Regions from separate parts of the Comamonas sp. DB36 genome, predicted to be linked through region 2. Evidence: predicted binding sites of a transcription regulator. Region 2 holds the regulator's gene; each other region holds the start of a gene.

Region 1 (9,565 bases), 1.4 Mb from region 2:
CAAGCTGCTGGCCGGCATCAGCCAGGCCTCGCATGTGCTGGTGCAGGACTCGCAGACGCAAAAGCTCGACCGCCATCTGTTCAACGAGGCGTACCTGATGCACACCTCGACCAGCCCGCAGTACAGCATCATTGCGAGCTGCGACGTGGCCGCGGCGATGATGGAGCCGCCCGCGGGCACGGCACTGGTCGAGGAAAGCCTGGCCGAAGCGCTGGACTTCCGCCGCGCGATGCGCAAGGTCGAGGAAGAGTTCGGCAAGAACGACTGGTGGTTCACGGTCTGGGGCCCGGACGACATCATCGAGGAAGGCCTGGGCACGGCCGAAGACTGGATCTTCCGCGCCAAAGCCAAGGCCAAGGGCAAGAAGGCTTCGGCCAAATGGCATGGCTTCGGCGATCTGGCCGACGGCTTCAACATGCTCGACCCCATCAAGTCGACCATCGTCACGCCCGGCCTGAACCTGGACGGCGCTTTCGACAAGACCGGCATTCCCGCGTCCATTGTCACCAAGTACCTGGCCGAGCATGGCGTGGTGGTCGAGAAGACCGGCCTGTACTCGTTCTTCATCATGTTCACCATCGGCATCACCAAGGGCCGCTGGAACACCATGCTCACGGCCTTGCAGCAATTCAAGGACGATTACGAGAAGAACCAGCCGATGTACCGCATCCTGCCCGAGTTCTGCCAGCAGCACCGGCAGTACGAGCGCATGGGTCTGCGCGACCTGTGCCAGCATGTGCACCAGATGTACGCCAAGTACGACATCGCGCGCCTCACGACCGAGATGTACCTCTCGGATCTGACGCCGTCGATGAAGCCTTCGGACGCCTACGCGCATATCGCCCAGCGCCGCACGGAACGCGTGGAAATCGACCGCCTCGAAGGCCGCACCACGGTCGGCCTGGTCACGCCCTACCCGCCCGGCATTCCGCTGCTCATTCCCGGCGAAGTCTTCAACAAGAAGATCGTCGACTATCTGCTGTTCGCGCGCGAGTTCGCGAAGATGTGCCCCGGCTTTGAAACCGACATCCACGGCCTGGTCGAGGAAGAAGACGAGGCCGGCGTGGTGCGCTACTACGCCGACTGCGTGGCCGAGGCGCCCAAGATCGCGGCCAAGCCTGCAGCGCCAGCGCGCGCCAAGGCGCCCGCCAAGACTGCGGTGAAGACCGCGGCCAAGCCTGCCTCCGCACCGGCCAAGGCAGCGGCAAAGGCCTCGGCCGCAGCCAAGGCGCCCGTGAAGGCCGCAGCCAAGCCTGCGGCCAAGGCACCGGCAAAGACAGCCGCCAAGACAGCGGCAAAAACGCCTGCCAAGGCCGCGGTGAAAACCGTGACCCAGGAAGAAGTCGCGACCATGACCGAAGACCGGACCACGGCCAAGCGCACGGCGCGCGCCACGGCCACGCCGGGCAAGGGCAAGAAGACACTGGTGCAGGTGGGCGCCGACGAGTTCAGCCGCAAAATCTGACCTCCCGCCCTTCGCGGCCCTGAGCGGCGGGCGCCGGATGGCCGGCCCCCAGCTTGCCCCATCGCTGCGGGGCGGCCCGTGGTGCCGCGTGCCGGACCACGCCCGTTGCGAGACTGGGAATGGACGCCAGACGCTTGATGACCTTCCGATCTTCTCCCTTGCCCGCCTGGACCTGGCGGCTGGCGGCGCTTTGCTGGGCAGCCGCCATGGCCTGGGGCTGCCTGCAGGAGGCCAGCGGCGCCGCGCCTGGCTGGTGGCGGCTGCCGCATATCGACAAGCTCGCGCATGCGGGCATGCATGCCCTTCTTGCCTGGCTGCTGTGGCGTGGCGCGCGCCGTGCCAGCCTGGGCGGCGCCGTGGGCGTCGTGCTGCTGTGCGCAGCCTACGGACTGGCCATCGAATGGAGTCAATGGCAGTTCACGCTGACGCGCAGCGCCGAGGCCCTGGACGCGGTTGCCAACACGCTGGGCGCAATGCTGGGCGTGACGCTGGGCCTGCGGCGCGCGCGCCTGGTTTCGCCCCCTTAATGCAGCCTTAATCTGCGCCCGGCATCATTCGGGGTTTTGCAAAAAACCCAATAAAATCAATAGCTTACGTCATTGACGCAGATCAATGGCGAGCTTGCCGCATGAAATGAGAATCCCTCGAAAGCAATCGAGGAATTCTCAACATGGCAGACAGAAATGGGGCCACGCCAACGCCGGCCCCGCCCCACAGCAAACGCACTTTCCTGCAGGAACTGGTCGCACTGGCCACGACCTTTGGCCTGGCCGCGGGCAGCCCGCCCGCAGCCGCGCAAGCACCCGGTCAGCCGGCACGCCGGCCCGGCGCGCAAGGCAAACGCTACGGCATGCTGGTCGACATGCGCAAGTGCATAGGCTGCCAGGCCTGCACCGTGAGCTGCTCGATGGAGAACCTGCCGCCCATAGGCCAGTTCCGCACCACGGTGCTGCAGTATGAAGTCAGCGCCCCGGGCATGGCCGCACCCGCCATGGTCAGCCTGCCGCGGCTGTGCAACCACTGCGACAACCCACCCTGCGTGCCGGTATGCCCGGTGCAGGCCACGTTCCAGCGCACCGACGGCATCGTGCTGGTCGACAACGAACGCTGCGTGGGCTGCGGCTACTGCGTGCAGGCCTGTCCCTATGACGCGCGCTTCATCAACCACGAAACGCAGACCGCGGACAAGTGCACGTTCTGCGAGCACCGGCTCGAGGCCGGGCTGCTGCCGGCCTGCGTCGAAAGCTGCGTGGGCGGCGCGCGCGTGATCGGCGACCTGAACCAGGCCGACAGCGAAATCAACCAGCGCATGGCAGCCAGCAAGGAGCAGATCAAGGTGCTCAAGCCCGGCCTCAAGACCGCGCCCCATGTGTTCTACATCGGCCTGCCCGATGCCTTTGTCGACGGCGTCGACGGCCAATCCAGCGTGCGCCTGCTCGCCGATCCCCACTGACGAGGTAGCACATTCATGCAGATCATTGAATTGTTGACCCCGGCCTATGAAGCCGCCTGGCTGCCCTGGGCCGTGCAGTATTTCTTCCTGGTGGGCATTGCCACCGGCGCCGCGCTGCTGGCGGTTTGGGGCGCCTGGTCGCGCGCGCACCTGCCGGCCGCCAAGGCCTTGCCGCTGTCGATGCTGGTGCTGGCCATCACGGCCCTGGCCGCGCCCGTCTCGCTGCTGGCCGACCTGCACCAGCCCGCGCGCTTCTGGCATTTCTACGCCCACTTCACGCCCTGGTCATGGATGTCCCTGGGCGCGCTGCTGCTGCCGCCGTTCGTCGCGCTGTCGCTCGCGATGTGCGCGGCCTGGTGGCTGGGTCGCACCGGCTGGATGCGCGCACTGGGCGCGGCGCTGCTGTTGTCGGCGCTGAGCATCGTGGTCTACACGGGCGCTGAAATCAGCGTGGTCAAGGCCAGGCCGCTGTGGAACAACCCCTGGGTGCCGGTGAACCTGGCGCTCACGGCCTGGCTGGCGGCCGTGGGCGCGCTGCTGGTCGCGAGCTGCTGGCTGCCCGCGGGCCGCGATGCCCAGGTGCGCGCCTGGCTCGCGCGGCTGGGCCTGGGCCTGAGCGCGGCGCTGCTGGCCGTGGCCTGCATCTGGGCGGCAACAGGACTGGCTTTCGACACGCCCTCGTTTCATGCCGCCGCCCGCCTCTATGCGGACTTCCCGGTCTGGCGCGCGAGCCTGTGGCTGTCGGTGCTGCTGGGTGCCGCGGTGCTGCTGCTGTGGTGCCAGCCGCGGCGCTGGGCAGCGTCTACGGCGCGCACCCTGGCGCTGGGCCTGACGGTCGCGGCCGCGGCCTGGGGCTTTCGCTGGGCACTGTTCATGGGCGTGCAAGGCGTGCCCAAGTACGGCGCCGGGCTTTACGTCTACCGCATGCCGCTGGGCGGCGACGGCCTGATGGGCATGCTGGGCGTCTTCGGCCTGTGCCTGGCGCTGGCCACGCTCGCGCTGTGGGCGCTGGAGCGCTTTCCCGCGCGCGCCACTCCTGCCGCTTCTGCCGCGAACTGATACCTCACAAGATTTCCCATGAACGACAAGCATTCCCCCTCTTCCACACCCGAAACCACTCCGGACGCGCAGCGCCGCACGCTGCTGCGCACGGGCCTGGCCGCGGGCGGCATGGCTGCCTTTGCGGCCGGCTATGGCGAAACCCTGGTCAAGGCCGGCAAGGGCCTGATCACCGGCAGCTCGGGCGTGGCCACGGCCAGCGCCACGCGCGGCAATTCGCTGCTGCCCGAATTTCGCATCGACCCGGCCACGGGTCTGCTGCAGACGCAGCCCGGCCAGACCGTGAGCCCTTCGAGCTGCCTGGGCTGCTGGACCCAATGCGGGGTGCGGGTGCGCGTGGACACGGCCCACAACCAGATCCTGCGCGTTGCCGGCAACCCCTACCACCCGCTGGCCACGACCCGCCCTGCGCCCATGGAAACGCCGGTGCGCGAAGTCTATGCCCAGCTCGGCGGCGACAATGGCCTCGAAGGCCGGGCCAGCGCCTGCGCGCGCGGCTCGGCCATGCTCGAACACCAGAAGAGCCCGCACCGCGTGCTCGCTCCGCTCAAGCGCGTGGGCCCGCGCGGCGGCGGCCAGTGGCAGACGATTTCATTCGAGCAGCTGATCACGGAAATCTGCGAAGGCGGTGACCTGTTCGGCGAAGGCGCGGTCGAAGGTTTGCGCGCGATACGCGACACCGAAACCTTGATCGATGCCGACAACCCCGAATACGGTCCCAGGTCCAACCAGCTGCTGTTCACCGACGCCAGCAACGAAGGCCGCACGCCGCTGATACGCCGCTTCGCCCAGCAGTCGTTCGGCACCGTCAACTTCAGCAACCACGGCGCCTACTGCGGCCAGAGCTACCGCGTGGGCACGGGCGCGGCGCTGGGTGATCTGTCGGGCATGCCGCACGGCAAGCCCGACTGGACGAACTCGCGCTTCGGCCTGTTCATAGGCGCGGCGCCAGCCCAGTCCGGCAACCCTTTCCAGCGCCAGGGGCGCGAACTGGCCGAAGCGCGTTCGCGGCCCGAGAACACCTACCGCTACGTCGTGGTGTCGCCGCTGCTGCCGTCTTCATCGAGCCAGGCGAGCGGCGACAACAACCGCTGGCTGGCCGTCAAGCCCGGCTCCGATCTGGCGCTGGCCATGGGCATGATCCGCTGGATGCTCGACAACGGGCGCTATGACGAACGTTTTCTCAGCCAGCCCGGCCCGGCGGCTATGCGCAGCGCCGGCGAGGCGGCGTGGAGCAATGCCACGCACCTGCTGATCCACGCTCCCGACCACCCGCGCCACGGCCATTTCCTGCGCGGCGCCGACCTGGGCTGGGCGCTGCCCGCGCCCGCGGAAGGCAGCGAGACGGCAGAAGATGTCTATGTGGTGCAGCTGGCCGACGGCAGCCTGGCGCCCCACACCACGGATCAGCCCGCGCAGCTGTGGGTGGAGCGCGGCATCGCGCCCGCGGCCACGCCCGCAGCTCCGGCGCCTGCCGAACTGCCGGTGCGCAGCGCGCTGTTCGCGCTGCGCGAGGAAGCGCGGCGCATGACGCTGGCGCAATACGCGGCCGAATGCGGCGTGCCCGCGGCCGAGATCGAAGCCCTGGCGCGCGAGTTCACCAGCCACGGCAAGCAGGCCGTGGCCAACGCCCATGGCGGCACCATGAACGGCGCGGGCTTCTACACCGCCTATGCGATTGCCATGCTCAACCATCTGGTCGGCAACCTCAACGTCAAGGGCGGCTGGGTGCTGGACGCCGGGCCGTTCGGCCCGTTTGGCCCGGGCCCGCGGTACAACTTCGCGCAGTTCGCGGGCAAGGTCACGCCCAAGGGCGTGGCGCTGTCGCGCACGCGCTTTCCATATGAGCGCAGCAGCGAGTTCGCGCGCAAGAAGGCCGCGGGCGAGAACCCCTATCCGGCGCGCGCGCCCTGGTACCCCGCACCCGGCGGCATGAGCAGCGAAATGCTGGCCGGCGGCCTGCTCGGCTATCCGTATCGCGCCAAGGCCTGGATCAACCACATGAGCAACCCGGTGTACGGGGTCTGCGGTTTCGAGAACGCGCTGGCCGCCCAGCTCAGGGACCCGAAGAAGCTGCCGCTGTTCATTTCGGTCGACCCGTTCATCAACGAAACCTCGGCGCTGGCCGACTACATCGTGCCCGATACCATCACCTATGAAAGCTGGGGCGTGGGCGCGCCCTGGGCCGATGTGGTGGCCAAGTCGAGCACCGTGCGCTGGCCGGTGGTCACGCCCGCCGTGGCGCGCACCGCCGAAGGCAGTCCCGTCAATCTCGAAAGCCTGCTGTTCGCGATCGCCAGGACGCTGGCCCTGCCGGGCTTCGGCCCCGGCGGCATGTCGACCAAGGACGGCCAGCCCGTCGATCTCGAATGCGCCGAGGACTTCTACCTGCGCGGCATCGCCAACATCGCCTGGCAGGCGGGCCAGCCCGTGGCCGAAGCTTCGGACGACGATATCGCGATCACCGGCCTGGACGCGCTGATGCCGCTGATCACCCCGCGCCTGGCACCCGAGGAAGTGCGGCGCGTGGCCATGGTCCTGACGCGCGGCGGGCGTTTCGACCGGCTAGAGAACGCCTGGAAGGACGGGCAGGTCAAGGCCGACCACAGGCCCGCGCTGCAGATCTGGAGCGAAGGCCTGGCACGCATGCGCCACTCGATGACGGGCGAGCGCTACAGCGGCTGCCCCACCTGGTACCCGACGCGCCTGGCCGACGGCACGGCCATGCGCGCGCATTTTCCCGAACAGGACTGGCCGCTGTCGCTGTGCTCGTACAAGTCCAATCTGATGAGCTCGATGTCCATAGGCGCGGCGCGCCTGCGCCAGGTGCACCCGCACAACCCGGTGGCGCTGAATCAGGACGACGCGGCGCGGCTGGGCATAGCCAACGGCGACCGCGTGGAACTGCAGACCCCGGGCGGGCGGCTGCAAGGCGTGGCCATGGTGCGCGCCGGCGTGGCGCCCGGCGCCGTGGCCATAGAGCATGGCTACGGCCACACCCAGCTGGGCGCCGTCTCCCACCGCATCGACGGCCAGGCCACGCCCGCGAACCCGGCGCATGGCAATGGCATCAACCTCAACCGCCTGGGCTTTGTCGACCCCACGCGGCCGGCGGCCGACAACGTCTGGATAGACTGGGTCTCGGGCGCCGTCGTGCGCCAGGGGCTGCCGGTCAGAGTGGTGCGACTGGGCGTCTGAAACACGCCGACATACCGCAGCGCGCTCCTTTTTCCGCGGATCGGTGCACCATGGCGGCGGATTTTCTTTCTGGGCAGCCATGCATATATTGATTGTGGAAGACAGCGCGCTGGTCGCCAGCGGCATCAGGACCGGCCTGGAGCTGCACGGCTTCACCGCCGACATTGCCGCAAACGTGGCCCAGGCCCGCTGCCATGTCGCGGCCAGCCATTTCGACGCCTGCATTCTCGACCTGGGCCTGCCCGACGGCGACGGCCTGCGGCTGCTGGGCCAGTGGCGTGCCGCGGCGCGGCATCTGCCGGTTCTCATCCTGAGCGCGCGCGACCGCATCGAGGACAAGGTCGCGGGCTTCCAGACCGGCACCGACGACTACCTGACCAAGCCTTTCGATCTGACCGAGCTGGTGCTGCGCCTGCATGCGCTGCTGCGCCGCGCGGGCGGGCGCGCCAGCGACCGGCTCGACTTCGGCAGCTTCGCGATCGACATGGCTTGCGCCCAGGTCACGCGCCAGGGCCAGCCCGTGGAACTGGCGCGGCGCGAATGGGCGCTGCTGTCGGCGCTGGTCCAGGCCAACGGCCGCGTGCTGTCGGCCGCGCAGCTGCACGACAGCCTCTATGGCAGTGATCTTGACGTGGGCAGCAACACCGTCAACGTGCATGTGCACCATCTGCGCAGGAAGCTGGGCCAGGAAGTCATTGAAACCGTGCGCGGCCTGGGCTTTCGCCTGAGCGCGCGCGCGGCATGAACAAAGCCGCAAGCCTGCGCCTGCGCCTGGTACTGGGCGTTTGCCTGACCATGTGCGCGCTGTGGAGCAGCGTCGCCGCATGGATGTTCACCAGCATGCGCCAGGAGCTGCACAGCATGCTCGACGACCGCCTGATCGCCTCGACGCGCATGGTCGCCGGCGTGGTGCAGCAACTGCAGCCCGTGGAGCACGCCGCAAGCGAGCGGGCACCGGCGACCGACATCCTGTCCGTGATCGCGCGCGACGGCGTGGCCTGCGAGGTCAGCCTGGTGCGCAGCGAAGTCGATATCCGCCCCATTGCCCAGACCGCCAACAGCCCCGGTTTCAGCGATCTGAACGCGGCCGGTTTCGGCCACATCCACAAGGGCGGCAAGGACTGGCGCACCTATGTGCTCGAAGAGAACGGCATACGCATTGCCACGGCCGACCGCATCGACGTGCGCGAACACCTGGTGCAGTCCTTTGCCTATACGCTGATCCTGCCTTTTCTCGTGGCCCTGGCCGGCATCCTGCTGCTGACCTGGTGGTGCTGGAGCCTGGGACTCAAGCCCTTGCAGCGCCTGCAGCAGGAGCTGAGCCGGCGCCCGCCGCGCGACTCCAGTCCCGTGCAGGCCGGCCAGGACGTGGTCGAGCTCGCGCCGCTGGTGCTGAGCCTCAACGACCTGCTGGGCCGCATGAACGCCGCCATAGAACGCGAACGCCGCTGGACGGCCGACGCCGCCCATGAACTGCGCACGCCGCTGACCGCGATCAAGACCCATGTGCAGGTGGCGCAACTGGTGATGGAACGCACGGGCACGCCGCCGCCCCAGGCCATGTCCGCGCTGCAGCAGGCGGACCAGGGCATCAGCCACATGCACGAGACGCTGGAGCATCTGCTGCTGCTCGCACGCGTGGAAACCGGCGCGCAGCAGCAAGACTGCAGCACCCGGGGCGCGGCCCTGGTCCAGGCGTTCGAGCAGGCCTGTGCCCAGTCGCGCCAGCAGGCGCTGCTGACCGCGGGCAGCGCCGTGCCGCCCGCGATCGAGACTGCCATTGCCGACCCGGGGGCCTGGCGCTGGGAGCAGCTCGAAGTGGCGCTCGCACCCGCGCTGCTGACCTGCGCCATCACCAATCTCACGGACAACGCCTTGCGCCACCACCAGGGCGCGGCGCCCGTGAGCGCGCGACTGGCGCTGACGACGACGGGCCTGCGAGACGACACCGGGCCGCCGCAGCTGCTGGTGCGCATCGCGGACCAGGGCCAGGGAATGACGGCCGAGGAATGCGCGCTCGCGACCCAGCGCTTCTGGCGCAAGTCATCGGCGCTGCACGGCAGCGGCCTGGGCCTGACCATCGTGCAGCGCATCGCCGAAAGCGCGGGCGGCTGCCTGCGCCTGCTGCCCGGCACGGCACAGGCACCGGGTCTCGTGGCCGAACTGCGCCTGCCGCTGCGCCTGGCCGCCGATGCACGCGCGCCGGACGCACTGACCTTGACGGCAGCGGCACTGTTAACAAAGTCTTAATCTGGGCTCTTTAGATTCGGGGGTTTGGCGGCCTGCCGCGCGCAGGCGCGCCGTTTTGAACCACACCCGCCCCGCCTGCCACGGCGCTTGCCGATGCGCCGCGCATGGCCGGGCACCAACTCTCGCGACCCTATGCCTGT
Region 2 (9,565 bases):
CATTACACCGACTGGACCATTGGCCACGTGCACTCGGGTGCGCTTGGCTGGGTCGGTCTGATCACCATGGGTTCGCTCTACTACCTGATCCCGCGCCTGTTCGGCAAGGACAAGATGTATTCCGTGCCCGCGATCGAGCTGCACTTCTGGATGGCGACCATTGGCATCGTGCTGTACATCGCCGCGATGTGGATTGCCGGCGTGATGCAGGGCCTGATGTGGCGTGCGGTCAACCCTGACGGTACGCTGACCTACACCTTCGTCGAGAGCGTGAAGGCGACCTATCCGTTCTACGTGATCCGCGTGGTCGGTGGTCTGCTGTACCTGGGCGGCATGCTGGTCATGGCCTGGAACACCTGGAAGACGGTCATCAACGGTCGTTCGGTCAAGGTCGCCATTCCCGCAGTGAACCAGGCCCACGCCTGAGTTCTAGGAGCCTCACATGTCTGATCAAAACAAAAAATCGAGCGGATTCACCCACGAGAAGGTGGAAACCAGCAACTTCTGGATGATCGTGCTGACCTTGCTGGTCGTGGCCGTCGGCGGTCTGGCCGAAATCGTGCCGCTGTTCTACCAGAAGTCGACCACCGAAGCCGTGCAGGGCGTCAAGCCCTACACCGCGGTGCAACTGGTGGGCCGCGACATCTACCAGCGCGAAGGCTGCTACAACTGCCACTCGCAGATGATCCGCCCCTTCTATGCCGAAACGCTGCGCTATGGCCACTACTCGGTCGCCGGCGAGTTCGTCTATGACCACCCATTCCAATGGGGTTCCAAGCGCACCGGTCCCGACCTGCACCGCGTGGGCGGCAAGTACAGCGATGAATGGCATCGCATCCACTTGACCAATCCCCGCGACGTGGTGCCCGAGTCGAACATGCCCGCCTACGCCTGGCTGGCCAAGACACCTGCGGACCATGAGTCGATAGCCACGCACATGACGGCGCTGCGCCGCGTGGGCGTGCCCTACACGGACGACGAGATCAAGGCCGCGACCGACGAGGTCAAGGGCAAGACGGAAATGGAAGCCGTCATCGCCTACCTGCAGGTTCTTGGCACGGCACTGAAGTAAGAGGAAAGCACCATGGACATCATCACCACCATGCGCATCGTGGTCACGCTGGCGTCTTTTGCCTTCTTCGTGGGCATCTGGTGGTGGGCTTACGCCCGCCGCAACCAGGCCCGCTTCGACGAGGCTGCGCAGTTGCCCTTTGAACAGGACTGAAGAGTCCTGTCCGCATAACGAGAACAACCCATGAGCGATTTCGTAAACAATTTCTGGTCGATCTTCGTGATCGTGCTGACACTGGGCGGCATACTTTTTTGCGCGCTGCTGCTGCTTTTCACGGCGCGCAAGAAAGTCATGTCCACCGGGGACAACACCACGGGCCACGTCTGGGACGGCGACCTGCGCGAACTGAACAACCCCTTGCCACGCTGGTGGGTGTGGCTGTTCGTCATCACCGTGATCTTCGGCATCGTCTATCTCGTGGCCTATCCGGGCCTGGGATCGATGTCGGGCAAGCTGGGCTGGTCGCAGGTCGGCGCCTACGAGGCCGAAATGGCCAAGGCCAAGGCGCAGATCGAGCCGCTTTATGCGCGCTTCGCGACGATGACGCACGAGGAGCGTGCCGAAGACCCGCAGGCCATGGCCATAGGCGAGCGCCTGTTCATGAACAACTGCTCGCAATGCCACGGCTCGGACGCGGCGGGCGGCAAGAGCTTTCCCAACCTGACCGACGGCGACTGGCTGTATGGCGGCGATCCCGAAACCATCAAGACCACCATCACCGAAGGCCGTTTCGGCATCATGCCGCCGATGGCCGCGGCCGTGGGCACGCCCGAAGACGTGCGCAATCTGGCGCACTACGTGCTGAGCCTGTCGGGCAGCCCCAACGATTCGCTGCGCGCTTCGCTGGGCAAGTCCAAGTTCGCGGCCTGCGCCGCGTGCCACGGCATGGACGGCAAGGGCAACCACGCTTTGGGCGCGCCCAACCTGACCGACGATATCTGGTTGCATGGCTGGGGTGAAGCCGCGATCATCGACATCATCACCAACGGCAAGCAAAACCAGATGCCGGCGCAAAAGGCCAAGCTGACCGAAGGACAGATCGATGTGCTGACCTCCTACGTCTGGAGCCTCTCGCGCAAGCCTGCCACCGCGCGCTGATAGCGCCGACTCGGGGCGGCGCTGCCGCCCTTTTTTTTCGTCCGCACGCCGTGCAGCGCCGGCGCCCGGACCGCAACCTTGAAAGCCGCACCATGTCGCAAAATCCTGCCAACGCTCCCGCACACGATCCCCGGCCCTGGTGGAAATTCGGTTTTGTCTGGATGGTGATCGGCGGCCCGGCCGTGGTCGTGGTCGCCGGCCTGGTCACGTTCTGGATCGCTGCTGCCCATCCCGATCCGGTGATCGATCCCGACTACTACCGCCACGGCGTGGAGATCAACCAGACGCTGTCCGAGAAACCCGACCTGCGCCTTGCGCCCGCGCTGACCGGCCGCAACCACGCGGCGACGCCGGCCGAACACGTGCCCACCGACCGCTGACGCCGGTACGCGGGTTTTCCGCAGCGCCCGCAGGCGGCTTTGGCTGCAGAATGAATTTCCTGCTGCGAAAGGAGTTCCTGATGTGGGCAAAACGCTTGATGTGGATTCTCTGGCCTGCTTTCCTGGCGGCCTGTGCGATGGAAATGCTGGTGTTCGGCTTCGTCGATCCCAGTGACATCCAGTGGCAGGGCGCGGCGCTCACCTGGAGCCGCCAGACGTTCTATACGCTGTCGTTCTTTGCGTTCTGGCTGGTCATCAGCGGCGCGAGCGCCTTGACCTGTCTGCTGGGCATGGGGCCGGCCGAAGTCAACGGCTGGGAAAAAGACGCGCCACGCCTGCGCGATCCCGCACCGGCGCTGGACTGAAACGCCCGGCGCTCGCAGCCGCCGTTATTCGCAGCCGTGCTGGTTGTTGACGATGCGCTTGAGCGCATCGGTATCGAGAATGCGGATATGGCGTTGCTTGACTTCGACGATGCCTTCGTCGACGAACTTCGAGAACGTGCGGCTCACGGTTTCGAGCTTGAGGCCCAGGTAGCTGCCGATTTCCTCGCGCGTCATGCGCAGCACCAGCTCCGACGCCGAAAAACCGCGCGTGTGCAGCCGCTGCACCAGGTTCAGCACAAACGCCGCCAGGCGTTCCTCGGCGCGCATGCTGCCCAGCAGCAGCATCACGCCATGCTCGCGCACGATCTCCCGGCTCATCACCTTGTGCACGTGGTTCTGCAGCACCGTGACTTCGCGCGACAGCTGCTCGAGCTTGTCGAACGGCATCACGCAGACTTCGGCATCCTCGAGCGCGACCGCATCGCAGGTGTGGTGGTCGTTGACGATGCCGTCCAGCCCGATGATCTCCCCCGCCATCTGGAAGCCCGTGACCTGGTCGCGTCCGTCTTCGGTCGCCACGCTGGTCTTGAAGAAGCCGGTGCGTATCGCGTAGAGCGAAGAGAACGCTTCGCCGTTGTGGAACAGCAGGGCACCCCGCTTGACCTTGCGACGCACCGCGACGATGGTGTCGATGCGTTCCATCTGCTCCTCGTTCAAGCCTATGGGCAGGCACAGTTCGCGCAGATTGCAGGTGGAACAGGAGGCTTTGATCGCTTGTAGATTCATGGGAATGGGACCTCGGGGTTGGCGATGCGAGTCTGACGGGCGGCGCGGCCCCCTTTATCGCATGGAACGCCGCAGCGCGCAGCACATGGCGTCACGGCTGCTGCTGATATGCGTCAAATTGTCGCAGGCCCTGGCTGCGCAAGACTTGATCGACATCAAGGTCGCGGAGATTGGGATGCGGCAAAGTACGCCAAAGCAAGGAAAGATCCCCCATGACCGCAATCACCCCCGAGCTGTTGCAGCGTTTCGACGTGCCGGGCCCGCGCTACACCTCGTTCCCGACGGCCGACCGTTTCGTCGAAGCCTTCGGCCAGGACGACTACACCCTCGCGCTGGCGCAGCGCCGCCAGGGTGCGCCCGGTCAGGCGCGGCCGCTGTCACTGTATGTGCACATCCCGTTTTGCGCCGCGCTGTGCTACTACTGCGCCTGCAACAAGATCATCACCCGCCACCCCGAGCGTGCCCAGACCTACCTCGAGTATCTGGCGCGCGAAGTCGCGCTGCATACCGCGCACTGCGGCACGGGCCAGCCCGTGAGCCAGCTGCATCTGGGCGGGGGCACGCCGACCTTCCTCACCGACGCAGGCCTGACCGAGCTGATGGCGCTGCTGCGCCGCCACTTCGCGTTCCAGCCCGGCGGCGAGTATTCGATCGAAGTCGACCCGCGCACCGTGACGCCCGAACGCCTGGCTTTTCTTGCGCAGTTGGGCTTCAATCGGCTGAGCTTCGGTGTACAGGATTTCGACCCCCAGGTGCAGAAGGCCGTGCACCGCGAACAGCCTGCGAGCCAAGTGTTTTCGCTCGTGCAGGCGGCGCGCGAACTGGGTTTCGAATCGATCAATGTCGACTTGATCTACGGCCTGCCGTGCCAGACCCCCGAATCGTTCGAGCGCACGCTGGCCCAGGTGGGCGAACTGCGGCCCGACCGCATCGCGCTCTATGCCTACGCCCATCTGCCCGAGCGCTTCAAGCCGCAGCGGCGCATCGACAGCGCGGCGCTGCCCGGCGCGGGCGCCAAGCTGGCCATGCTCGCGCGCTCGCTCGAAAGCTTCCAGGAGGCCGGCTATGTGTACGTGGGCATGGACCATTTCGCGCTGCCCACCGACGCGCTGGCCGTCGCCAAGCGCCAGGGCCGGCTGCACCGCAATTTCCAGGGCTACAGCACCCAGCCCGACTGCGACCTGATCGCGCTGGGCGTCTCGGCCATTGGCCGGGTCGGCGCGACCTACAGCCAGAACGCGAAGACGCTCGATGAGTATTACGACCTGCTCAACCAGGGCCGGCTGCCCGTGGTGCGCGGCCTGGCGCTCAGCCGCGATGATTTGATTCGGCGCGCGGTCATCATGGCGCTGATGTGCCAGGGCGAGGTGCTCTTCGAATCGCTGGACCAGGCCTGGCTGATCGATTCGCGGCGCTACTTCGCGGCCGAGCTGGAGATGCTCGAAGACCTGCAGCAGCAGGGCATGGTGGAAATCGACGACGAAAGCCTGCGCGTCACGGCCCTGGGCTGGTATTTCGTGCGCGCAGTAGCCATGACGTTTGACCGCTATTTGCAGGCCGACAGGAACCGCGCGCGGTTTTCACGGATCATCTAGGCTTGTCTGCGGCCAGGCCCGGGCGTTCGCGTCCGACCTCGTTCCCGTTCGCGCCCAGCCTGTCGAAGCGCAACACTCCGTTCGCGCTGAGCCTTTCAAAGCGCGGCACTCCGTTCGCGCTGAGCCTGTCGAAGCGCGCTCTCCACACTTTCTTGCCTGCGTGACCAGGCGCCGGGCTTATGTTGCTTTCGCTGGTTGGGACTGCTGCCGTGATGGGCCTGATGGGCGGCCCGCATTGCCTGGCCATGTGCGCCGCGCCTTGCGCGCTGGTGACTGCGGCGCCGGCCGGCGCAGCATCCGCGAGCGTGGTCCAGGTCCATGGCCGGCGCAGCCGCCTGTGGCAGCGCAGCGCTCTTTTTCATGCGGGACGCATCGCGGGCTATGCGAGCCTGGGCGCGCTGGCCGCGGTCGCTGTCCAAGGCCTGGCCTGGCTCAACATGCGTACCACGGCCATGGGGCCGGTCTGGACTTTCATGCACCTGGCGATCATGGTCTGGGGCATTCTGATGATGGTCCAGGCGCGCCAGCCGGCCTGGATAGAGGAAGCGGGCCGCGCGCTGTGGCGGCGCGTGCAGCCCGTGGTGACGGCGCCCGGCGGCAGCCTGGCGACCGGCTATGTCTGGGCCTTGATGCCTTGCGGCCTGCTGTATTCGGCGCTGCTGGTCGCGGGCCTGAGCGGCGGGGCACTGGCCGGGGCATTGTCCATGGCCGCGTTCGCCGTCGGCAGCGGGCTGTGGCTGGTGGCCGCGCCCTGGCTCTGGGGGCAGCTGCGCGGCCGGCTCAATGGCTGGCGCGTCGATTGGGGCAGCCGCGCCGCCGGGCTGATGCTGTTTGGCGTCGCGGCCTGGGCGCTGTGGATGGACCTGGTCTACAAACCTTCGCTGTGGTGCAGGTAGCGTTGCCAGGGGCCTGAGCGGGCCTTATCCAATTTCAGTGGAGTGGGTTTTGTCCCATGTTAAAAGCGCCTGCCGAGTGGCAAGCTGTTATCGCTACCAAGGCCTGCAAAAAAGCCCAGCGGACCTGGAGAACGCATGCATGGCCTCAAGAAGTGGCGATAATGGCCGAAACAATTGGACAGTTGTGCAACCTTTTGTACTGTATCGCTTTCACCAGTGAATTCCTCTGTCCTGATCAATCCGAATGCCTTGCGTGTAGGCATGTACATCCAGCTGGAAGTCGGCTGGATGCGCCATCCCTTTCCCGTCAACAGCTTTCGCATTGTTTCCGATAGCCAGCTCCAGACCGTCAAGGCGCTGGGGCTTGAGGTTATCCGCTATTTTCCTGCGCGCAGCGAGATCGCTTCCTTCGATACAGAGACGGCGGACGATGACGACGCGGCGTCGGCCCGGGGAGAGCGGTTGGCACTGGGGAGCGAAGGCGCCGAGTCGCAGGACGCGGCGCTTGCGCAGTCGCCGCCCGCCGAGCCGGAGCTGCCCCTGCATGGGCTGCCGCCACTGTGGCAGCGTTGCGATGAGCGCTTTCGCGCCGCGGCACGCGAATACATGCAGGTGTTCAACTGCGCGGCCGCGCAGCCCGAGCAGGCTCTCGCCAAGAGCCACGGCATGGTCCAGGGCTATCTCCAGGACGTGTTGCCCACCGGTGATCTGGTGATACGCCTGCTGTCCGAAAGCTCGGGCCACCGCCAGTCCGAACACCCGGTCAACGTGACGGTGCTGTGCCTCTTGCTGGGCCGCGCGCTGGACATGAACGCGGCGGATCTGTACGAACTGGGCCTTGCGGCGCTGCTGCATGACATAGGCAAGGATTCCAAGCCGGGCGCGGCGCCGCCGCCGCGTGCGCAGTATGAGAATCATGTCGGCGATTCGGTGGCGCTGGCGATGGGCATGGGCGTGTCGAGCGACGTGCTCACGGCCATGGCCCAGCACCATGAGTTTGTCGACGGCAGCGGCTTTCCGCTGCATCTGATAGGCGAAGACCTGAGCGCTGCGGGCAAGGTGCTGTGCCTGGTCAATTCCTACGACCGCCTTTGCAACCCCGAACACGCGCAGGAAGGGCAGACGCCCCATGAAGCCCTGTCCGTGCTCTATGCCCAGCAACGCGAGCGCTTCGATCCGACCATTCTGAAAGCTTTCATCCGCATGATGGGCGTGTACCCGCCGGGCTCGGTGGTGCAGCTCGCGGACGGACGCTTCGCAATGGTCGTTTCGGTCAACAGCTCGCGTCCGCTCAAGCCGCAGGTGCTGGTCTATGACGCGCAGGTGCCGCTGGCGCAGGCGCTGCCGCTGGACCTCGAGATGTTCGAGGAAATCGGCATACGGCGCAGCCTGCGACCGGACCAACTGCCGCGCGAGGCACTGAGCTATCTTTCGCCCAGACAACGCATCTGCTACTTTTTCGAACGCGCCGTGGAGCCTTGCAGCCCGAAGGCAGCGACACCATGAGCCAGTCGTTCGAAGCCCTCTGGCATCAGACGCTCGATGCGCTGTTGGAGGCGGTCTGGCTGATCGACGAAGAAACGCTCAGCATACGTTTCGCCAATCGTGCGGCCGAGAAGCTCACGGCCTATGACCGCGAGACCATGCAGGGCATGCCCGTGCAGGCGCTTGCGGCCACGCCCCAGGATCTGTGTCTTTGGGAAGACGCGAACCAATGGCGTACCGGTTCGCAGACGCTGACCCAGGTGCTGTGCCGCGATGGCGTGCTGCGTCCGGTCGAGCAGCGCGTCGAGCGCATCGCTTTCCCCTCGGGCGGCGCGGCGGGGTGGCTGATGCTCAGCATGCTCGACCGCAGCGAGCAGGCACGCAACGAGAACGAACTCGAAGCGCTGCTGTCCGATCTGCGTGCGACGCTAGATTCGACGGCTGACGGAATGCTGGTCTGCAGCCAGGACGGCGGCATACGCGCTTTCAATCACCGGCTGGCGACCATCTGGGGGTTGCCCCGTGACATGCTGGTGGAGCGCAACGACGCGAGCATTCTCGACTACATGGCCGGCAAGGTGATTGACCGCGAAGGCTATGCGTTGCGTCTGCAGGAGCTGCACCGCCAGCCCCTGCTCGAAAGCACCGATGTGCTGGCGCTCGATGGCGGGCAGATCATCGAGCGGCGCTCCGTGCCCCAGCTCAAGCGGGGCGCGCCGATAGGACGTATCCATACCTTTCGCGACATCACGCGCGAAGTGGAAGTGCAGGCCGGGCTGGAGCTCGCGGCGCGGGTGTTCGACTGCAGCCTGGACGCGATTTTCATTGCCGACGCTGAACACCGCCTGGTGCGCGCCAACCCCGCCTGCCGGCGGCTGATGGGCGAGCGCAATTGCGCGGGGCGCAACGTGCGCGATCTTTTCGGCAGCAGCACGCCCCCCAACTGGTATGCGGCCGCGCAACAGGAGTGGAGCACCGGGGGCTTCTGGCAGGGCAACCTCTGGCTGGAGCAGGGCGCGGGCCAGCGCTGCCCCGTGCGCCTGTCATGGGTGGCACTGCGCGATGCGAGCAACGTGGTCTTCCAGACGATAGGCTTCATGCGCGATCTGACGCAGCAGCAGCAGGCCCAGCAACGCATCGAGGAGCTGGCCTTCAGCGACGCGCTCACCGGCCTGCCCAACCGTCTGAGCCTGGCAGCGCATGTGGGCGAGGCCATAGAGCGCGCCGCGGATACACACGAAGTGTTCGCCATCCTGTTCATCGATCTGGACCATTTCAAGATCATCAATGATTCGCTGGGCCATCAGTTCGGCGACCGCGTGCTCAAGCTGGTCGCCGAGCGTCTGCAGGCCTGCCTGCGCTCGGCCGACATGCTCAGCCGTCTGGGCGGTGACGAGTTCGTGCTCTATCTGCAAGGCTGCGACGAGGCCTTGGCGGCCAGCGTCTCGCAGCGCATCCTGGGTGAAATGCTGCATCCTTTCCTGCTTGATGGACTGGGGTTCTCGGTGCAGTGCAGCATCGGCGTGGCCCAGTACCCCAGCCACGGCCACACGCTGGACGAGTTGATCATGCAGGCGGATACCGCGATGTACCGCGTCAAGGAGCGCGGCCGCGGCCATTACAGCTTCTACCAGCCGCAGATGAACTCGGGCCTGCTGTCGCGCATGAAGCTCGAACACGCGATGCGCCAGGCGCTCGAGCACAACCGTATGGCCGTCTATTTCCAGCCGCAGGTGCATATCGGCAGCAACCGCATCATGGGAGCCGAGGCGCTGCTGCGCTGGACCGACCCCGAATTCGGCGTGGTTTCGCCCGCGGTGTTCATTCCCATGGCCGAAGAGTCGGGCTACATCGTGACGCTAGGCGCCTGGGTGCTCGAGCAGTCGATCCGCGAAGCCGTGCACTGGAGCGACCAGGGTCTGCCGCT
Region 3 (9,565 bases), 1.5 Mb from region 2:
ATTTCCGGCCTGCTGCAGCCCGCCGACTGGTATCTGCGCGCGCAGCGCTTTCGGCGCGCCTACCGCGATCAGGTGAACGCGCTGTTCCAGCACTGGGATCTGCTGCTTGCGCCGGCGACGCCGATCAGCGCGCCCGCGGTGGGGACGGAATGGATAGAGATCAATGGCGTGTCCCACCCCTGCCGCCCGGCCATGGGCCTGCTGACCCAGCCCATCTCGTTTGCCGGCTGCCCGGTGGTGGCCGCGCCGCTGTGGCCCGAAGCAACGGGCGGCATGCCGATAGGCGTGCAGCTCATTGCCGCCCCCTGGAACGAAGCGCTGTGCCTGCGCGCCGCGCGCGCCCTGGAACAAGCGGGCACGGCCCGCATGAAGCAATGATGGAAACAATGCAGATCAACCTTCCCGAAGTCCTGGCCGAAGTGACGGCCGCGTTCGCGCGCTACGAGCGCGCGCTCACCGCCAACGACGTCGCCGTGCTCGACGAGCTGTTCTGGCGCAGCCCGCACACGCTGCGCTATGGCGCGACCGAGAACCTCTACGGTTACGACGCCATTGCGGGCTTCCGCGCGGCGCGGCCCGCGGCCGGCCTGGAGCGCGCGCTGCTGCGCACCGTCATAACGACCTATGGCCAGGACTGCGCCACGGCCAACGTCGAGTTCCGCCGCTGTGGCAGCGACCGCACGGGCCGCCAGAGCCAGACCTGGCTGCGCACGCCCGCAGGCTGGCGCGTGGTGGCCGCGCATGTGAGCCTGCTTGCGCCGCCACCCGCGTGAGCGCCGGCCATCGGCGCGGCAAGGGCCGGTTGGCGCGTTTGTTGGTACCCTGGCGATGTTCAGCGAGCAATCCTGAAAATTCCTGCCCACGACGCCGCAATGAAAATCCAACTGCTTTCCGACCTGCACCTCGAAGCCCACCCCCATTTCCAACCCGAACCCGCGGCCGGCGCCGATGTGCTGGTGCTTGCCGGCGACATCGGCTCCTACCAGGAGGGCGGGCTGCTGAGCGACCAGGACTTCGGGCTGGCGCGCTTTTCGCCACTGCCGCAGTACGCGGCCTGGCCCTGCCCCGTGATCTTCGTTCCCGGCAACCATGAATACGACAACCAGGACTTCGATGCCGCCCATGCGCGCCTGCGCGCCACCTGCGAGCGCCTGGGAATGATCTGGCTGGAGCGCGAGACCGCGGTGCTGGACGGCGTGCGCTTTGTCGGCACCACGCTGTGGACCGACTACGACGCGATTGCGCTGCAGGACGCCAAGGTGCAGTCGGGCGACCTGGGCGCGCTGCTGCGGCTGCGCGACAAGGCGTTTCGCGCCGCCAACTTCTACCTGCGCAAGACCGGCGGCACGCGCCACGGCGAAGCGTTTCTCGCCGAGCCCATGCGCGAGCAGGCGCTGCTGTGCCAGCAGTGGCTGCAGGCCGCGCTGGCCCGGCCGTTCGACGGCCCCACGGTGGCCGTGACCCACTTCGCGCCCAGCCTGCGCAGCGCCGACCCGCGCTACGGGCTGGTGCCGGGCACGGCGGGTTTCTGCAACGCGCTCGATGACTGGTTTGCCTACGCCCCGCTGTGGCTGCACGGCCATCTGCACGCGCCCAGCGACTACACCGTGCGCGGCGAGCGCGCCGACGGCACGCCCTGGCAATGCCGGGTCGTCGCCAATCCGCTGGGCTATGCGCGCAAGGGCGAGCAGGACTTTTTCCGGCCCAGCGCATGCGTGGAACTATGATGGGTCACCGCTTGCATTCCAGCCCTGCGGTTCTCCGGCAGCGGCCTGCAAAAACATGACTTAAATCAAGGCGCGCAATTTCTGCTGGGATTAATCTGGTTTCTGAACATCAGGAGAACACCATGAAAATATTGCTTGCTGTCGACGGCAGCGAATACACCCAGAAAATGCTGAACTACCTGGCCTCGCACGCCGAGTTGTTGGCGCGTACCCATGAGTACACGGCCGTGACGGTGCAGGCCGCCTTGCCGCCGCGCGCGCGCAGCGCGCTGAGCAAGGATGTGATCGACGAGTACTACCAGGAAGAGTTCAACAAGGTGCTGGCACCCGTGACCGAATTCCTGGCCAAGCACGGCGTCAACGCCACCGGCGTGGGCAAGATCGGCCCCGCCGGCGAATGCATCGCCAAGCTGGCCGAAGACGGCCAGTTCGACCTGCTGGTCATGGGCACCCACGGCCATGGCGCGCTGGGCAAGCTGGTGATGGGCTCGGTCAGCACCCAGGTGCTGGCCCACAGCACGGTTCCCGTGCTGCTGGTGCGCTGAGCGACACCTTGATTTCCCGGCCTGGACCCAGGCCTGGAACCGAAGGCCGCGGACATGTCCGCGGCCTTTTTTCATTGCCGGGCCGCCGCCCGATGCCCATGGGACAATCCCAGGCATGTCTTCTGCCATTGCCGTCATCGACTTTGAAACCACCGGGATGACGCCCGGCCAGGGCGCACGCGCCACCGAAGTGGCCATCGTGCTGCTGGAAGCGGGCCAGGTCGTAGACCGCTTCCAGAGCCTGATGCGCACCGGCGTCCACATCCCATCGTTCATCACCCAGCTCACGGGCATCAGCAATGCCATGGTGGCGACGGCGCCCGCAGCCGAGGAAGTGATGCGCGACGCCGCGCGCTTTGTCGGTGCCGCGCCCATGGTGGCGCACAACGCGGCTTTCGACCGCAAGTTCTGGGAAGCCGAGCTCGCGCATGCGGGCCTGCCCGCGCCCCATGCCTTTGCCTGCACGGTGCTGCTGTCGCGCCGGCTCTACCCCGAGGCCACCAGCCACAAGCTGGGCAATATCGTCGACCACCTGGGCCTGCCGCGCGCCGGACGCGCCCACCGCGCGCTGGCCGATGCAGAAATGGCGGCCAGCCTGCTGGCGCGCATGCAGCAGGACCTGCGCCAGCGCTGGGGCATTGCCCAGACCGGCCACGGTGTGCTGTCCGAGCTGCAGCGCTGCCCCAAGGCACAGATGGCGCGCATGCTCGCGCAACAGGCGGCGAAGTTCCCGCTGCGCAGCGGCGAGCTCTTCGGCCGCGATGCCGGCCTTCTTCCCCAGGACACAACGGTGCATCAGGCTCAGCCCATAATAGGCCCATCCTTTCCGTGATCGCTGCCCGTGAACTCGCCTCTACCCCACTCCGCCGTAGCCCTGCCGCCGCAATTTTCCTCGCATGAATTCCGCAAGGCGCTGGGCCAGTTTGCAACCGGCGTGACCATCGTGACTGCGCTCAACGCCCAGGGCCAGCCCGTGGGCGTGACCGTGAGCTCGTTCAACTCGGTGTCGCTGCATCCGCCGCTGGTGCTGTGGAGCATGGCCAACAGCGCGGCTTCGCTGCCGGTGTTCATGGCCTGCACGCACTATGCGGTGCATGTGCTGGGCGCGGAGCAGAAGGCATTGGCAATGCAGTTCGCGACCAAGGACATAGACCGTTGGGCCGGCGTCGTTCACCAGCCCGGCCTGAGCGGCGCCCCGCTGCTCGACGGCGCGGTCGCGGCCTTCGAGTGCTTCAACCGCAGCCGCTACCAGGAAGGCGACCACGTGATCTTCGTGGGCGAAGTCGAGCATTGCAGCCACCGCAATGACGCGGCGCCGCTGATCTATCACGATGGGCGCATGCGGTAGGCGGCCTAGACAGCGGTTGCGAGAAAATCGATACCGTTCGCCCTGAGCTTGTCAGGGCGTTGCAGGGCGGAATCTGCCTGCCCCACGGCAGCATTGCGTATTGCGTGAGGTCCGGCGTTCACCCTTCGACAGGCTCAGGGCGAACGGTTGGGAGCGTGGGGGCGATACGAGCCGCCGCCGGGCCGCCCCAAGGCGGCGAGGGCCCCCTTGGGGGGCAGTGACCCACACGCAGTGGGGGAGCGTGGGGGCTCTATTTCGCTTCCGGCAGCTCGATCTTGACTTCCAGCACTTCGAGGTTGTCCTGGCGTTCGAGGTGGACCTTGATGTCGTTGGGGTGGATGGTTACGTACTTGGAAATCACCGCCATCAGCTCGCGCTGCAGCTCGGGCAGGTAATCGTGCTGGCTGCGGCCGCCGCCAACGCGCTCGTGCGCCAGGATGATCTGCAGACGCTCCTTCGCGACCGAAGCCGACTTCTTTTTTTCGCCCAGCAGAAAAGACAGCATCGACATAGATCACTTCCCTCCGAAGATGCGTTTGAAGAAACCCGGTTTCTGGGCCGAGATGAAGCGCATGGGCTTTTCCTCGCCCAGGAAGCGGTCGATCACATCCTTGTAGGCTTCGGACACATCGGTATTGGCCATATGCACCGCCGGAATGCCCTGGTTGGACGCCTGCAGCACGGTTTCGGACTCGGGAATCACGCCGATCAGTTCGATGCGCAGGATGTCCTGTATGTCTTCCAGCGACAGCATCTGGCCGTCTTCGACGCGGTTCGGGTTGTAGCGCGTGATCAGCAGGTGCTCCTTGATCGCTTCGCCGCCCTCGATCGCGCGCTTGGTCTTGGAGCTGAGCATTCCCAGGATGCGGTCGGAATCGCGCACCGACGAGACTTCGGGGTTGGTCACGACCAGCGCTTCGTCGGCGAAGTGCATGGCCATCAGCGCACCGCTCTCGATGCCGGCGGGCGAGTCGCAGACGATGTACTCGAAGCCCATCTCGCCCAGATCCTTGAGGATCTTCTCGACGCCGTCTTGGCTCAGCGCATCCTTGTCGCGCGTCTGTGAAGCCGCGAGCACGAACAGGTTGTCGCATTGCTTGTCCTTGATCAGCGCCTGGTTCAGGTTGGCTTCGCCCTGGATCACATTGATCAGGTCGTACACCACGCGGCGTTCGCAGCCCATGATCAGATCGAGGTTGCGCAGGCCGACGTCGAAGTCGATGACGGCGGTCTTGTGGCCCCGAAGGGCGAGGCCGGAGGCAAAGCTGGCGCTGGTGGTGGTCTTGCCCACTCCACCCTTGCCTGAGGTCACGACGACGATTTTGGCCATGTTTGCACTATTCCTTAAAAGACGGGCTCGATTGCTGGGAGATAACGCTCCGACAACGCTGACACATTACAAAGGCTCGACGATGATCTTCTCGCCGTCGAGACGGACCTGGGCCGGCTTGCCCACGATTTCGGGTGGCAGCTCGGTATCGGTGGTGCGGTACATGCCCGCGATCGACAGCAGCTGGGGTTCCATGCAGGTGCTGAAAATGCGCGCCGCGGTGTTGCCGCGCGCACCCGCGATGGCGCGCCCGCGCAGCGGCGCATAGACATGCACATTGCCGTCGGCAATCACTTCGGCACCATAGCTGACCACGGCCAGGACCACCAGATCGGTTCCCCGGGCATAGACCTGCTGGCCCGAGCGCAGGGGCTTGTCGATCACCATCGCATCGGCCTGGGGCGCGGGCACTTCGCGTATCACTTCGACTTCGCGAATCACTTCCTGCACTTCGACCGGCGCCGGGCGCGCGGTCTGCGCGTCGGGCACCAGGCTCAGGCCGGCGGCGACGGCGTCACGGGTCTGGGCTTCGCTGCCGCCGCGCACCGCCACGGGTTGCGTGTGGTGCGAGCGCAGCAGCGCGAGCAGCGCGGGAAAGTCGATCGCCTGCTCGGCTTCCCTGACCTGGGCCAGGTCGATCAGGACCGGGTCGTTGTCGAAGAAGTCGGGGTCGTCGGCCAGACGCTGCGCGAGATCGGCCGCGACCAGCTGGACGTCGGTGTCCTTGAGCGCAACAGCCACGACATGCAGCTGTGCGCTCTTGAGGTCAAAACTGGAGCGGGCAATGCCCGTCGGATCAGCGGCCATGGAGGGGAGTGCGAAAGGAAAGGTCGGAGACGCATCTCAAAAGATGACAAAGTGTACCCCGGCCCCATGAACTGCAGTCTGCCTGTGACCGCGGAGATACATGTCATGACATATGCACGCCCGCGTCCTGCTTTGCCGGAACAGCTGCCGCGGCCTCGGCCTGGCGCTTTTGCGCCAGCGCCTCGTACCAGGCCAGGCTCGCGGGGTTGGCCATGGTGTCCTTGTTGACCACCTGGGCCAGCGGCTTGCCCAGCAGCAGCTGCTTGATCGGCAGCTCCTGCTTCTTGCCGCTGAGCGTGCGCGGCACTTCGGCCACCTGGAAGATCTCGTCGGGCACGAAGCGCGGCGAGACCGCGGCGCGGATCGCGCCGTTGAGGCGCGCGCGCAGTTCGGCGTCCAGCTTCACGCCGGGGCGCAGCACGACAAACAGCGGCATGTAGCTTTCGCGGCCGAGATGCTCGAGATCGACCACCAGGCTGTCGAGCACTTCGGGCAGGGCTTCAACCGCGCGGTAGATCTCGCTGGTTCCCATGCGCAGGCCATGGCGGTTGATGGTCGCGTCGCTGCGCCCGTAGATCACGCAGCCGCCTTCGGGCGTCACGCGAATCCAGTCGCCGTGGCGCCAGACCGCGCCGGCTTCGGGCGCGGCGTCGCCGCCGCCCGGTCGCCGGCCCTGGCCGGGCGCGAAATGCTCGAAGTAGCTCGACCGGTAGCGCCGCCCGCCCTCGTCGCCCCAGAAATAAAGCGGCATCGAAGGAATCGGCTGGGTGCAGACCAGCTCGCCGACTTCATCGATCACCGGCTGTCCCTGGTCGTTCCAGGCTTCGACGGCCGCGCCCAGCTGGCGGCACTGCATCACGCCCGGCACCTGGGGCAGCTCGCGGTGGCCGCCCAGAAACGCGCCGCAGAAATCGGTGCCGCCCGAAATGTTGTTCCACCAGATGTCTTCGTCGGCCGGCAGGCCGGGGCGGCCCTGGGCCTGCGCCTGGGCGCGCAGCGCGCGGAACTGGTCCGTGCCCCATTGCTGCACATCGGCCGACAGCGGCGAGCCGGTCGAGCCCAGGCTGCGCACGCGCGACAGGTCGCCGCACTCCGCGAGATCGACCCCGGCCTTCATGCAGTTCGCATAGAACGCCGCGCCCGAGCCGAAGCAGGTGACGCCGGTCTCGGCCGCAAAGCGCCACAGCACGCCCCAGTCGGGCTGCTCCTTGCTGCCGCCGGGGCTGCCGTCGAAGATCACGCAGGTCGTTCCGCCCAGCAGGCCCGAGACCTGGGCGTTCCACATTACCCAGCCCGTGGAGCTGTACCAGTGGTAGCGCTCGCCCCAGCTGTTCGGGTCCCAGCTGCAGCCCACGTCGTTGTGCAGGCCCTTGAGCTGCAGCGCGACCAGCACCATGCCGCCGTGGCCGTGGACTATGGGCTTGGGCAGGCCCGTGGTGCCGCTCGAATAGACGATCCACAGCGGGTGGTCGAACGGCAGCCACAGCGGCTCGAAGGCCGCCGTGGCGGCGTCGTCGCGCGCCGTGATGCGGCCCCAGTGGGCGCAGTCGGCGCGCTCCAGCGCCAGGTCAAGGTTGTTGATCAGCACCACCTGCTGCAGGCTGGGCAGGCCGGCGCGCAGCTCGGCCAGCACCGGCTGGCGGTCGATGTCGCGGCCCGCATAGTGCACGCCGTCAACGGCAATCAGCACCTTGGGCTCGATCTGGCGGAAGCGGTCGAGCACGGCCTGCGTTCCCATGTCGGGCGCGCAGATGCTCCAGACCGCGCCTATGCTCGCGCAGGCCAGCAGCGCGACCATGGCTTCGGGAATGTTGGGCAGATAGGCCGCGACGCGGTCGCCGGGGCCCACGCCCTGGGCCTGCAGATGCAGCGCCAGCGCCGCGACCTGGCGGCGCAGTTCGGGCCAGGTCAGCTCACGGTGCAGGCCCTGCTCGTTGCGGCTGATCACGGCCGGCATGCCCGCGGCCTGGGCCGCCGCGGTGTGGCGCAGCACCTGCTGCGCGTAATTGACCTGGGCACCCGGAAACCACTGGGCGCCGGGCATCACGTTGCGCGCCAGCACGGCCGTGTGCGGCGTGGGCGACTGCAGATCGCAGTACTCCCAGATGCTCTGCCAGAACGCATCAAGCTCGGTGACCGACCAGCGCCACAGCGCGTCGTAGTCGGCAAAAACCAGCCCGTGGCGCTGCGCGAGCCAGTCCTGGTAACGGCGAATCTGGGGGATGTAGGCAGGAAGTGTGGACATAGTTCCCTGACGTTAAAGCGCGACGCGCGCAAGCGTTTGCGGGTTAGCCCGCAAAAAGCCGCCTGCGCGACAGCCGCAGCAGGCGTCATGCGCCTACAACGTTTGGCGAAACTGTCCCCCATGGCCGGCGGAATATCTCTAATATCGCGCCAGTTTTCACAGGAGAGAAGCGATGGGAATATTCCAATGGACAGAAAAGTCCTCCGATGTGCTGCATTCCGGGGGCGTGATCGGCCCCGATGAGCGCCTGCCCTGGCCGCAGACCGGGCTGATGGGCATACAGCACGTGATTGCGATGTTCGGCTCGACCGTGCTCGCGCCCATCCTCATGGGCTTCGACCCCAACCTGGCGGTGCTGATGAGCGGCATAGGCACGCTGATCTTCTTCCTGATCACGGGCGGCAAGGTGCCCAGCTATCTGGGCTCGTCGTTCGCGTTCATCGGCGTGGTGATCGCAGCCACGGGCTACGCGGGCCAGGGCGCGAACGCCAACATCGGCGTGGCGCTGGGCGGCATCATTGCCTGCGGCGCGGTCTATACGCTGATCGGCGTGCTGGTGCAGTGGCTGGGAACGGGCTGGATCGAACGCTTCATGCCGCCGGTCGTGACCGGCGCCGTGGTCGCGGTCATAGGCCTGAACCTGGCGGCGATTCCCGTCAAGAACATGGCGGCCAGCAATTTCGACAGCTGGATGCAGGCGCTGACCTTCACCACCGTGGGCCTGGTCGCGGTGCTCACGCGCGGCATGCTGCAGCGCCTGCTGATCCTGGTCGGCCTGATCGTCTCGAGCATCTTCTACGCGCTGTTGACCAATGTGGCCGGCATGGGCAAGGCCATCGACCTGTCGGGCGTGGCCAACGCCGCGTGGCTGGGCCTGCCGCAGTTCCATGCGCCGGTGTTCAGCGCGCCCGCCATGCTGCTGATCGTTCCCGTGGTCATCATCCTGGTGGCCGAGAACCTGGGCCACATCAAGGCCGTCACGGCCATGACCGGCAAGAACATCGACCAGTACATGGGCCGGGCGTTCATAGGCGACGGCGTCGCGACCATGGTCAGCGGCGCGGGCGGCGGCACGGGCGTGACCACCTATGCCGAGAACATCGGCGTGATGGCCGCCACGCGCATCTACTCGACAGCGGTGTTCCTGTGCGCCGCGCTGCTGGCCGTGCTGCTGGGCTTCAGCCCCAAGTTCGGCGCGCTGATACAGGCGATCCCGCTGCCGGTGATGGGCGGCGTGTCCATCGTCGTGTTCGGCCTGATCGCCGTCGCCGGCGCCAACATCTGGGTGCGCAACCATGTCGACTTCTCGCAGAACAAGAACCTGATCGTCGCCGCGATCACGCTGATCCTGGGCACGGGCGAGTTCACGCTCAAGTTCGGCGACTTCGCGCTGGGCGGCATCGGGACCGCCACGTTTGGCGCGATCATTCTCTACGCGCTGCTGGACCGCAAGCCACGTTAAGCTGGCGCAGATGTCATCCAGGGGCCGCAAGGCCCCTTTTTCTTGCGCGCAGACATCGCCGACGCAGTGAGCATGACGGCAAACTGGATACCTCGGGTAAA

What was found. The regulator FNR, encoded in region 2, switches genes on or off when oxygen is low (the NO sensors DNR and NnrR bind a similar motif). The targets are predictions, from matches to a motif close to TTGATNNNNATCAA.
Region 1: the regulator FNR is predicted to act here: its motif matches at 2,065-2,078, upstream of dsrO (sulfate reduction electron transfer complex DsrMKJOP subunit DsrO).
Region 3: the regulator FNR is predicted to act here: its motif matches at 1,783-1,796, upstream of ACSVDO_RS00455 (universal stress protein).

Annotation. Positions count from the first base shown of each region.
Region 1 covers NZ_CP196631.1:2,995,930-3,005,494, forward strand. Annotated here, with positions in the region: gene ACSVDO_RS13960 (Orn/Lys/Arg family decarboxylase) at 1-1,465, shown strand, start outside; gene ACSVDO_RS13965 (VanZ family protein) at 1,624-1,992, shown strand; gene dsrO (sulfate reduction electron transfer complex DsrMKJOP subunit DsrO) at 2,136-2,918, shown strand; gene nrfD (NrfD/PsrC family molybdoenzyme membrane anchor subunit) at 2,934-3,977, shown strand; gene ACSVDO_RS13980 (tetrathionate reductase subunit A) at 3,996-7,175, shown strand; gene ACSVDO_RS13985 (response regulator) at 7,255-7,920, shown strand; gene ACSVDO_RS13990 (ATP-binding protein) at 7,917-9,425, shown strand; gene ACSVDO_RS13995 (c-type cytochrome) at 9,558-9,565, shown strand, end outside.
Region 2 covers NZ_CP196631.1:1,609,459-1,619,023, forward strand. Annotated here, with positions in the region: gene ccoN (cytochrome-c oxidase, cbb3-type subunit I) at 1-426, shown strand, start outside; gene ccoO (cytochrome-c oxidase, cbb3-type subunit II) at 443-1,072, shown strand; gene ACSVDO_RS07655 (cbb3-type cytochrome oxidase subunit 3) at 1,085-1,225, shown strand; gene ccoP (cytochrome-c oxidase, cbb3-type subunit III) at 1,256-2,170, shown strand; gene ACSVDO_RS07665 (FixH family protein) at 2,263-2,550, shown strand; gene ACSVDO_RS07670 (hypothetical protein) at 2,631-2,915, shown strand; gene fnr (fumarate/nitrate reduction transcriptional regulator Fnr) at 2,940-3,662, opposite strand; gene hemN (oxygen-independent coproporphyrinogen III oxidase) at 3,875-5,257, shown strand; gene ACSVDO_RS07685 (sulfite exporter TauE/SafE family protein) at 5,437-6,153, shown strand; gene ACSVDO_RS07690 (cyclic di-GMP phosphodiesterase) at 6,370-7,659, shown strand; gene ACSVDO_RS07695 (putative bifunctional diguanylate cyclase/phosphodiesterase) at 7,656-9,565, shown strand, end outside.
Region 3 covers NZ_CP196631.1:92,219-101,783, reverse strand. Annotated here, with positions in the region: gene ACSVDO_RS00470 (AtzE family amidohydrolase) at 1-378, shown strand, start outside; gene hpxZ (oxalurate catabolism protein HpxZ) at 387-773, shown strand; gene ACSVDO_RS00460 (metallophosphoesterase) at 873-1,727, shown strand; gene ACSVDO_RS00455 (universal stress protein) at 1,850-2,272, shown strand; gene ACSVDO_RS00450 (3'-5' exonuclease) at 2,388-3,104, shown strand; gene ACSVDO_RS00445 (flavin reductase family protein) at 3,114-3,620, shown strand; gene minE (cell division topological specificity factor MinE) at 3,871-4,131, opposite strand; gene minD (septum site-determining protein MinD) at 4,135-4,950, opposite strand; gene minC (septum site-determining protein MinC) at 5,017-5,757, opposite strand; gene ACSVDO_RS00425 (acetoacetate--CoA ligase) at 5,861-8,002, opposite strand; gene ACSVDO_RS00420 (solute carrier family 23 protein) at 8,175-9,464, shown strand.